DNA from 2 places in the Agromyces sp. CF514 genome. Region 1 is predicted to be linked to the other one. Evidence: riboswitches for the same ligand, from Rfam matches in the RefSeq annotation. Region 1 holds a riboswitch; the other holds the start of a gene.
What was found. Region 1 has a riboswitch for thiamine pyrophosphate ahead of thiM (hydroxyethylthiazole kinase). Riboswitches for the same ligand answer to the same signal wherever they lie in the genome.
Positions count from the first base shown of each region.

Region 2: it holds a riboswitch for thiamine pyrophosphate, as region 1 does, so the genes downstream of both, BM342_RS09790 (ECF transporter S component) here and thiM (hydroxyethylthiazole kinase) in region 1, are expected to answer to the same signal.

Region 1 is NZ_FOZD01000002.1:164,153-168,887, reverse strand. It holds gene BM342_RS13635 (GlxA family transcriptional regulator) at 1-303, opposite strand, end outside; TPP riboswitch at 689-800, shown strand; gene thiM (hydroxyethylthiazole kinase) at 790-1,764, shown strand; gene thiE (thiamine phosphate synthase) at 1,761-2,459, shown strand; gene BM342_RS13620 (bifunctional hydroxymethylpyrimidine kinase/phosphomethylpyrimidine kinase) at 2,567-4,096, shown strand; gene BM342_RS13615 (NAD(P)H-binding protein) at 4,215-4,735, shown strand, end outside.
Region 2 is NZ_FOZD01000001.1:2,209,824-2,214,558, reverse strand. It holds gene BM342_RS09800 (energy-coupling factor transporter transmembrane component T family protein) at 1-253, opposite strand, end outside; gene BM342_RS09795 (ABC transporter ATP-binding protein) at 250-1,767, opposite strand; gene BM342_RS09790 (ECF transporter S component) at 1,774-2,421, opposite strand; TPP riboswitch at 2,457-2,568, opposite strand; gene BM342_RS09785 (hypothetical protein) at 2,593-2,937, opposite strand; gene BM342_RS09780 (DNA polymerase IV) at 2,968-4,314, opposite strand; gene BM342_RS09775 (hypothetical protein) at 4,403-4,735, opposite strand, start outside.

The sequences.
Region 1 (4,735 bases):
TTCGACGACCGCGGCCGGCGGCGGCTCGACATCCGGATGCCGGTATCCCGGGATGAAGATCGTCTCGGCCCACTCGAACGCCTCGAGCCCGTCGGCCACGTGGTACGAGAGCCCGTCACCGCCGGTCACCGGCCCGGGCGCCGCGCCACACACGCGCACCTCGTACGGCATCGACGCGCGGGTCGTGAAGATCTGCGCCGGGATGCCGACGTCGAGCGGCTTCGCGCCCTCGAGCACGAGCACCGCGACTCGGTGCGGGCGCTTGGCCCGCATGGTGCGATCGGCGTCGGCTTGCGCGTTCATACGGCCAGCCTGCCACTGCCCGCAACTTCCTCGCCACGCCGCGGCGCGGCATCCGCCGATCGCACGCCATCGCGCGGACCCATATGGTCGCTTCCACGCTCGCATCGCGACCTTCTGCGTCCGCGCGGCGGTGTGAGAGATGGCGCGCGGAGGACGTGACGGACCCGCCGGGCCCGTGGAGGAACGTCACGGTGCAGCCCGGCGCATTCGGAGATCGTCCGGCGACGGACCGCCCACCCGGCGGGTCGTTCCGAGCAAGCTAGCCCGAGGCGCACCGAACCACCAGACCCCGACCGAAGGCGCACCCCGAACTGGGGTGCCACGCGGCACGACCGTCGGCGACCGGCCCCGTGCCCCGTGCACCGCGGCCGGGGCTAGGCTGGCGGGCAGTGACACGGGGTGCCGCACCTGCTCCGACCGGGGCGAGCGCGGCTGAGAACACACCCGTCGAACCTGATCTAGTTCGGACTAGCGAAGGGATGTCGCGTGAGCGAACGTCTGCGTATCGACCCTGCCCACCTCACCACGGCGAGCGCCGCCCTGCTCGACCGGTTGCGCGAGCATCCGCCGCTCGTGCACTGCATCACGAACGCCGTAGTCACCAACTTCACCGCGAACGCACTGCTCGCGATCGGCGCGGCGCCCGCGATGGTCGACATCCGCGAGGAGTCCGGAATGTTCGCCGGCATCGCGGGCGGCCTGCTCGTGAACCTCGGCACGCCCGCCGAGGAGCAGCGCGACGCCGCGCGCGAGGCGGTGGCCGCGGCATCCGTCGCCGGCACGCCCTGGGTGCTCGACCCGGTCGCGATCGGCGCACTGCCCGTGCGCACGGCGCTCGCGCACGAGCTCGTGGCAGCCGGACCGACCGCGATCCGCGGCAACGCGAGCGAGATCATCGCGCTGGCGGGTGCCGGGGCCGGCGGGCGCGGGGTCGACGCCGCCGACAGCACGGATGCCGCGGCCGACGCCGCGACCTCGCTCGCCCTCGCGCACGGCTCGGTCGTCGCGGTGTCCGGCCCGGTCGACCTCATCACCGACGGGCACCGCACGGCGCGCATCGCGAACGGCGACGCCCTGCTCACCCGCATCACGGGCGGCGGCTGCGCGCTCGGGGCTGTGACGGCCGCCTTCCTGGCCGCGAGCCGCGGCGCGGCCGATGCATCGGCCCAGCCCGGAGCATCCGGCTCGACGGGCACGGCCGGCACGGCCGACGCCGCGCGACCGGGAGCCGACGACGCCCTGCTCGCCGACCCCTTCGTCGCGACCGTCGCGGCGACCGTCGTCTACACGGTCGCCGCCGAGCTCGCCGCGGCGCGTTCCGCCGGTCCGGGCTCGTTCGCCCCGGCGTTCCTCGACGCGCTCGCGCTCGTCACGCCCGACCAGGTGCTCGCGCGGGCGAGCATCACGGTGACGGATGCCGCGGCATCCGTCGACCTCGCCTCCGAGCCGGTGAACGCATGAGCGCGCACCCGACATCGACGACCGGTCGCGCTGCCGACGGGGCCCGTCGGTCCCTCGACCTGTCGGTCTACCTCGTGACGGATGCCGCGCTCTGCGGCCCGCGCGGCGTCGCGTCGGTCGTCGCGGAGGCGGTCGACGGCGGCGTGCGCGCGGTGCAGCTGCGCGACAAGGCGGCCTCCATCGACGACCTGCTGCGTCAGCTCGAGGCGCTCTCCGCCGCGATCGACGGGCGGGCCGCGCTGCTCGTGAACGACCGCGTCGACGTCGCGCTCGCCGCACGCGAGCGGGGCCTGCCGGTCGACGGCGTGCACGTCGGACAGGGCGACGCCGCGGCATCCGCCGCCCGCGACCTGCTCGGCGACGACGCGATCATCGGCCTCACCGCCAACTCGCCCGAGCATCTCGCGAGGCTCCGACGTCAGGCGCGTCGCGAGGTCGACTACCTCGGCGTCGGCGTGATCCGCCCCACGACGACGAAGGCCGACCATCCGCCGGCGATCGGCGTCGACGGGTTCGCACGGTTCGCCGCCGACGCCGAGCTGCCCTGCGTCGCGATCGGCGGCATCACGCTGGCGGATGTCGCGGCACTCCGTGAGTCGGGGGCGGCGGGCGTCGCCGTGGTGTCGGCGATCTGCGCCGCACCCTCACCGCGCGATGCGGCCGCTGCCTTCGTCGCCGCGTGGGGTGCCCGATGATCGCGGGAGCGTCGGCCGTCCCGCGGGAGAATCCCGTTCTCTCGCCGGAGTCCCGCACGGCCGCGAACCCGGCACGGCACCGGGATTCCAGCGCGCCGACCCGGCGGGTGCCCCGCGTTCTCAGCATCGCGGGCAGCGACCCGTCGGGCGGCGCCGGCGTGCAGGCCGACCTGAAGTCGATCGCAGCGATCGGCGGCTACGGCATGTCGGCGATCACCGCGTTGACCGCGCAGAACACCCGCGGGGTGCGCAGCGTGCACGTGCCGCCGTCGCAGTTCCTCGCCGAGCAGCTCGACGCGATCTCCGACGACATCGCGGTCGACGCCGTGAAGATCGGCATGCTCGCGAACGCCGAGGTGATCGGCGTGGTCGCCGACTGGCTGCGGCGCACGCGCCCGCGCGTGGTCGTGCTCGATCCCGTGATGGTCGCGACGAGCGGCGACCGCCTGCTCGCCCCCGACGCCGAACGGGCGCTGCGCGACCTGCTGCCGCTCGCCGACCTCATCACGCCGAATCTGCTCGAGCTCGCGGTGCTCGCGACCGCTGCCGCAGGCGACGCCGCAACGGGTGCGCGGGCATCCGCGCCGGCTTCCCCGCCCGTCGGCCCTGCGGCGACCTGGGCCGAGGCGATCGCACAGGCCGAGGCGCTCTCGGCGGCGACCGGTGCGCGCGTGCTCGCGAAGGGCGGGCACCTGTCGGGCGCGGAGGCACCCGACGCGCTCGTGCACGCGGCATCCGCCACCGTCGTGGAGTTCGCGGGCGAGCGCATCGCGACCACCGCGACGCACGGCACCGGATGCTCGCTCTCGTCGGCGATCGCGACCCTGCAGGCCGAGCTCGGCGACTGGACGGCGGCGGTGACCGAGGCCCGCCGCTGGCTGCGCGAGTCGCTGCGGCACGGCGAAGCGCTCGAGGTCGGCGGCGGACACGGCCCCGTGAGCCACTTCGCCGGCCTGTGGGCCCGTGGTGGCCTGCGCACCGCGCCGACGCCCGCAGAGATCGAAGCCGAGTGGTGGAGCGGCATCGCCGACGTGCGTGCGGCGATCGACGACCTGCCGTTCATCCGCGCCCTCGCCGACGGCACGCTCGAACGCGAGCCGTTCCTCGGGTACCTCGCGCAGGACGCCCTGTACCTGCGCGACTACGCGCGCGTGCTCGCCGAGGCGTCGCGACTGGCTCCGGATGCCGCGGGCCAGGCGTTCTGGGCGCAGTCCGCGCACGGGTCCCTCGTGGGCGAGCTCGAACTGCACACCGGCTGGCTCGAGGCCGAGACGTTCACCGCCGAGCCCGACCCCACGACGACGGCGTACCTCGACCACCTGCTCGCGACGGGCGCTCGCGGCGACTACGCCGTGCTCGCCGCGGCGGTGCTGCCGTGCTTCTGGATCTACGTCGACCTCGGCGAACGCCTCGCGGCCGGGGAGTTCGGGCAGCGGGCCCTCGACCCCGAGCATCCGTACGCGTCGTGGCTCGAGACCTACGCCGACCCGGCCTTCGCGGGCGCGACGCGCGAGGCGATCGCGCTCGTGACCCGCGAGGCGGCCGCGGCGACGCCCGAACGTCGCGAGGCCATGCGTCGCGCGTTCCGGGCATCGGCCGGGCACGAGCTCGCGTTCTTCGCGGCGCCGCTCGGCTGACGGCGCCGCTCGCGTGACGGCGCCGCTCGCGTGACGGCGCCGCTCGCGTGACGCAGCACGGCGGCCCTCCACGGCGGGTGCGGTTGCGCCCCGGTCGGCATCCGCGTTGACTGGTGGCATGCGCGTCGTCATCGCCGGAGGTCACGGCAAGATCGCCCTCATCCTCGAGCGGCTGCTCGCCGACGACGGGCACGACCCCGTCGCGCTCATCCGCAACCCCGCCCACGCGGCCGACGTCGAGGCGGCCGGTGCGGCCGCGGTCGTGCTCGACCTCGAGGCGGCCTCCGTCGACGAGGTCGCCGCGGTCCTCGCGGGCGCCGACGCGGTGGTCTTCGCGGCGGGAGCCGGGCCGGGCAGCACCGCCGAGCGCAAGCTCACGGTCGACCGCGACGGGGCGATCCTCCTCGCCGATGCCGCGAAGGTCGCGGGCGTGCCCCGCATCGTCGTCATCTCGGCGATGCGCGCCGACGACTTCGACGCGGCATCCGACGACGTGTTCCAGATCTACCTGCGGGCCAAGAGCGAGGCCGACGCCGCGGTGCGCGCGAGCGGCCTCGACTTCACGATCGTGCGGCCTGGGGCCCTGACCGACACGCCCGCAACGGGGTTCGTCGTGGCCGACACGACGCTGCCGCGGGG
Region 2 (4,735 bases), on a different contig from region 1:
GTGCGCCGTAGAGCACCATGCTGAGGCCGGTGAGCGGTGCGGCGATCCACACGGGCAGGGTCCGCGGCGACCAGAGCAGGCCGCCGAGGCCGACGAGCGTGAACACGACGATCTCGCAGAGGATCGCGACGCTCGCAGAGACGACGTCGAGCGTGAGGATCAGCACGAGGCTGAGCGGCACGGTCGCGGCGACCTTGGCGACGGGGTTCACGTCGGCAAGCGGCAGTCCTGGGCGGATGGTCGCGATGCTCATCGCCCGCCCTCCCGACGAGCGGCCGACGACGACGACGACGCGACGGAATCGGGTCGGGCTGGTCGCAGGTCGAACCGATCGTCGGCGATCGCCTCGACGAAGGCCTCGTCGTGCGTCACCGCCACGAGGCCGACGCCCTCATCGCGCAGGGCGATGAGCAGCTTCGCGAGCTCGCGCCAGGTCGTGGCGTCCTGGCCGAAGGTGGGCTCGTCGAGCACGAGCAGTCGGGGCCGCGTGGCGATCGCCGTCGCGACCGAAAGGCGGCGCTTCTCGCCGCCGCTCAGCGTGAACGGGTTGGCACCCGCGAGGTGGGCGAGCCGCAGCGCGGCGAGGAGCTCGTCGACGCGCTCGCGGCGCGCGCGTTCGCCGAGTTTCAGCGCACGGGGGCCGACCTCGAGTTCCGCGCGGACGGACCCGGTGAGGAACTGGTGCTCGGGGCTCTGGAACACCGTGCCGATACGTCTGAGGAGGTCGCGCGAGCGCCACCTCGCGGGTTCGGGGCGAAGCCCCTGCGCGAGCAGGTCGGTCGCCTCGAGGCTGCCGCCGATCGGGGGCAGCAGGCCGGCGAGCGTGAGCGCGAGCGTCGACTTCCCGGCGCCGTTCGGACCCGCGATCGCGAGCACGCGGCCGGCGTCGACGCGCAGGTCGAGCCCGCGCTGCACAGGCACCTGCGGCGTACGTGCGATGTCGAGGCCCGCAGCCTCGAGCAACGGATGCCGCGCGCTGCCGGTCGGCGCGGGTGCACGCCACGGCACCTCGTCCGGCAGCCACACGCCGGCCGACCGCAGTTCTGCGGCACGCTCCGAGAGCACGGCGCCGGGCGACCCGTCTGCCAGCACCCCGCCATCGGCCCCGAGCACCACGACGCGGTCGACGACGGGGAGCCACGTCGCGACCCGATGCTCGACGACGACGAGCGTGGCGCCGGTCGCCGAGGCCACGGATGCGACGGCGTCGCGCACCTCGCGCACGCCGTCGGGGTCGAGGTTCGCCGTCGGCTCGTCGAGCAGGATCAGGCCCGGCCGCATGGCCAGCACGCCCGCGAGTGCGAGCCGCTGGCGCTGCCCGCCCGAGAGCTCGGCCGTCGCATGCTCGAGCGGCAGGCGCAGGCCGACGGCGTCGAGTGCGGCGCGCACCCGAGGCCAGATGAGCTCGCGTGCGACCCCGAGGTTCTCGAGGCCGAACGCGACGTCGTCGCCGACGCGGGCCATCACGATCTGCGAGTCGGGGTCCTGCAGCACGAGCCCGGAACGACCGCGCGCCGAGGCCGGATGCCGACCGTCGACGAGCAGCTCGCCGAGCGTCTCGCCGTCGTCGTCGCCGCCGAGCACACCTGCCAGGCCGTGCAGCAGGGTGGACTTGCCCGCACCCGAGGCGCCGAGCAGCAGCACCCGTTCGCCGGGCTCGATGTCGAGGTCGAGACCGCTGACGGCGGGGCGGCGCCGACCGCCGTGGCGCCATCCCCAGTCGCGCGCACGGACTGCGGCGGCCGGCGAGGAGAATTCGCCGAACACGACGGTTCAGACCTCCCGGAGCTCGCGCCCGGCCGCGAATCGGTCGAGGGCACCGGCCCGCGCGAGCCCGCGCACCGCGAGCCACGAGAGCCCGCCTGCGATGAGCGCGCCGCCGACGACTGCGGAGATCGTGTAGATCGTGGCGAAGGCGGGAGCCGCGCCCGCGTACCAGAGCACGAGGTCGTTGATCGCCATCGCGAGACCGGCGCCCGCGCCCGCGAGGAGCGCGACCGGCAACCGCCAATTGCGGTAGAGGAAGATCGCGAAGACCAGTTCCGCGCCGAGGCCCTGCACGAGACCGGCCTCGATCGTGAGGAGGCCGCCCCACTGGCTGCCGATGAGCGCCGAGACGACCGCAGCGACCAGCTCGGTGTAGAGCGCGGCGCCGGGCTTGCGGATGATGAGGCCGCCGAGCACGCCGGCGACGACCCACAGCGCGGCGGGTGCAGCCTGGAGGCCCGGGAGCAGCGCCTCGATCGGCGCCGAGATCGGCCCCCACACCACCCCCCAGGCCCAGAAGACGACGCCGACGGCCACGCCGACGACGCTCGCGACGACGATGTCGACGACCCGCCAGCGCAGACGCGGCGAGTTCGTGACCGAGGTTCCGGATGCCGCGACGTTGGTGGCGGATTCGGCGGAGATGTTGTGCACTGGCGTGCCCTTTCGTCGGAGGAAAGCGGCACGGGATGTTGAGATGTGGATGCCTCCCTGCGCTGGCATGATCCAGATCAGGTTCGACGGTCGAAGGTTGAGAACCTTCCTCTCAGCCCGGCTCACCGGACTCCCGTGTTCGTGCACCAGCGTACACGCCGGCGGGGTCGCTCAGCGCTTCAGTGCGCGGATCACCGATTTGAGGGCGTGGCCGACGACGAACACGAACGGCGTGGCGACCAGCACGAGGCCGATGAGGTTCGCCTCGAACTTCACGCGCCCGCCCTCGCCCACATAGGCGCCGAGCGGAACCGAAAGGCCGCCGCCTCCGCCGCCACTGCCGCTGCCGGTGAAGTTGGACGTCGCGTCGCCGCTGCCGATTCCGCCTCCGAACCCGTAGTAGCCGAGGGCCACGGGCACCACCTCGACGCCGTCGATCTCGATCTTGTCGCCGTATGCGGTCTTCACCCCGACGCCCGCGACGCGCTCTGCCAAGTCCAGTACGAGTTCAGCCATGTCGGCCACGCTACCCGTGCGGCGCGCGGGCTACCAGCCCCAGCCTGCGGCTGTCGGGTCGAACGGCGCCTCGCCGTCGCCGGACCCGCGGCTGCGACCGTCGCCTCCTGCGCTCTGCTCATCGGCGTCGTTCCGGGCTCTCGCCTCACGGCGCGACCGCTGCTCGCGCTCGCGCTGCACGAGCGATGCCGGCCGCACCGCTCCGCGCCCGAACTTCGCAGAGACCTCGTCGATCGTGCGCTCGGCATCGCGCCACTCCTCGTCGGGGTCCCAGAGCATGGCGCCCGACCCCGACTCGCGCAGGTTCTCGGCGCGCACGCCGATGAGGCGCACCCGTTCGCCGTCGCCGACGAGCCCTTCGAGGGCTTCGGATGCCTCGTCGTAGATGCGCCGTGCGACATCGGTCGGCTCGGCGAGCGTGCGCGAACGGGTGAGGGTGCGGAAGTCGCCGTACCTGAGCTTGAGCGACACGGTGCGCGCGACGAGGCCCGCCTTGCGCAGGCGGACCGCCACGTTGCCCGAGAGCTGCAGCAGTTCTCGCCTGATCTCGACGGGGTCGACGAGGTCGTGTCCGAAGGTCTGCTCGTGCCCGATGCTCTTCTCGACCCGGGACGTGTGCACGGCACGCGGGTCCTCGCCGCGCGCGAGATGCGCGAGCCTCGCCGCGAGCGCCGGCCCGACCGCACGTTCGAGCGCCCCGGGCGGCATCGCGGCGACGTCGCCGACCGTGCGGAGGCCCAACCGCAGCAGGGACTCCTCGGTCACCCGGCCCACGCCCCAGAGCGCCGAGACCGGCAGCGGATGCAGGAACGCGACGGTCTCGTGCGCCGGCACGACGAGCATGCCGTCGGGCTTGGCGCGGCTGGACGCCACCTTCGCGACGTACTTCGTGGCGGCGACGCCGATGGAGCAGGTGAGCCCGGTCTCGGCCTGGACGCGCTCGCGGATGGTCCACGCGATCTCGGCCGGCGTGCCGTGCAGGCGACGCGCGCCGGAGACATCGAGGAAGGCCTCGTCGATCGACAGCGGCTCGACGAGCGGCGTGATCTCGCCGAAGATCTGCATGACGCGCTTGGAGTACTTCGAGTACGAGGGGTAGTCGCCGCGCAGCACGATCGCGTTCGGGCACCGCCGGAGGGCCACCGACATCGGCATGGCCGAGTTGACGCCGTACCTGCGCGCCTCGTAGCTCGCAGCCGCGACCACGCCGCGGCCTGCCGTGCCGCCCACGAGGACCGGCTTGCCACGAAGTTCGGGACGCGAGAGCAGCTCGACGGAAACGAAGAACGCGTCCATGTCGACATGGAGGATCGGGGTCGCCGAATCGTCGACCGGCCCTGTGGTGACCTGCCTCGACGAGCCGTCCTGCTTGCTCACGTGGCGACCCTACCCGCTGCCACCGTCACGGGAACCCGAGGTCGGCCGCGGCGCTGAACTGATGGACTGATGCCCGGCCGGGACGGCGTCAGAAACCGAAGTCGCCGCCGCCGAAGTCACCGCCGCCGAAGTCACCGCCGAGATCGCCGTACCCGCCGTACCCGCCGTCTGCAGCGGACGCCTCGGTCGTCGCGCCCGCGTCGCTCCCACCCGTTCCGACGTCACCGGCCACGTCGGCTCCGAAGTCGGGGCCGGGCAGAAAGGCCTGTGCGATCATCGAGCCGACGACGACGCCCGCGACCGTGCCGAGCATCGAGCCGCCGACCATCGACCCGAACGACGGGCCTCCGTACGCGGCACGCCCGCCCGCGGCATCCGTCGCCCGGAAGGTTCGCTCCATCGTGCCGGGCGAGCGCAGCTC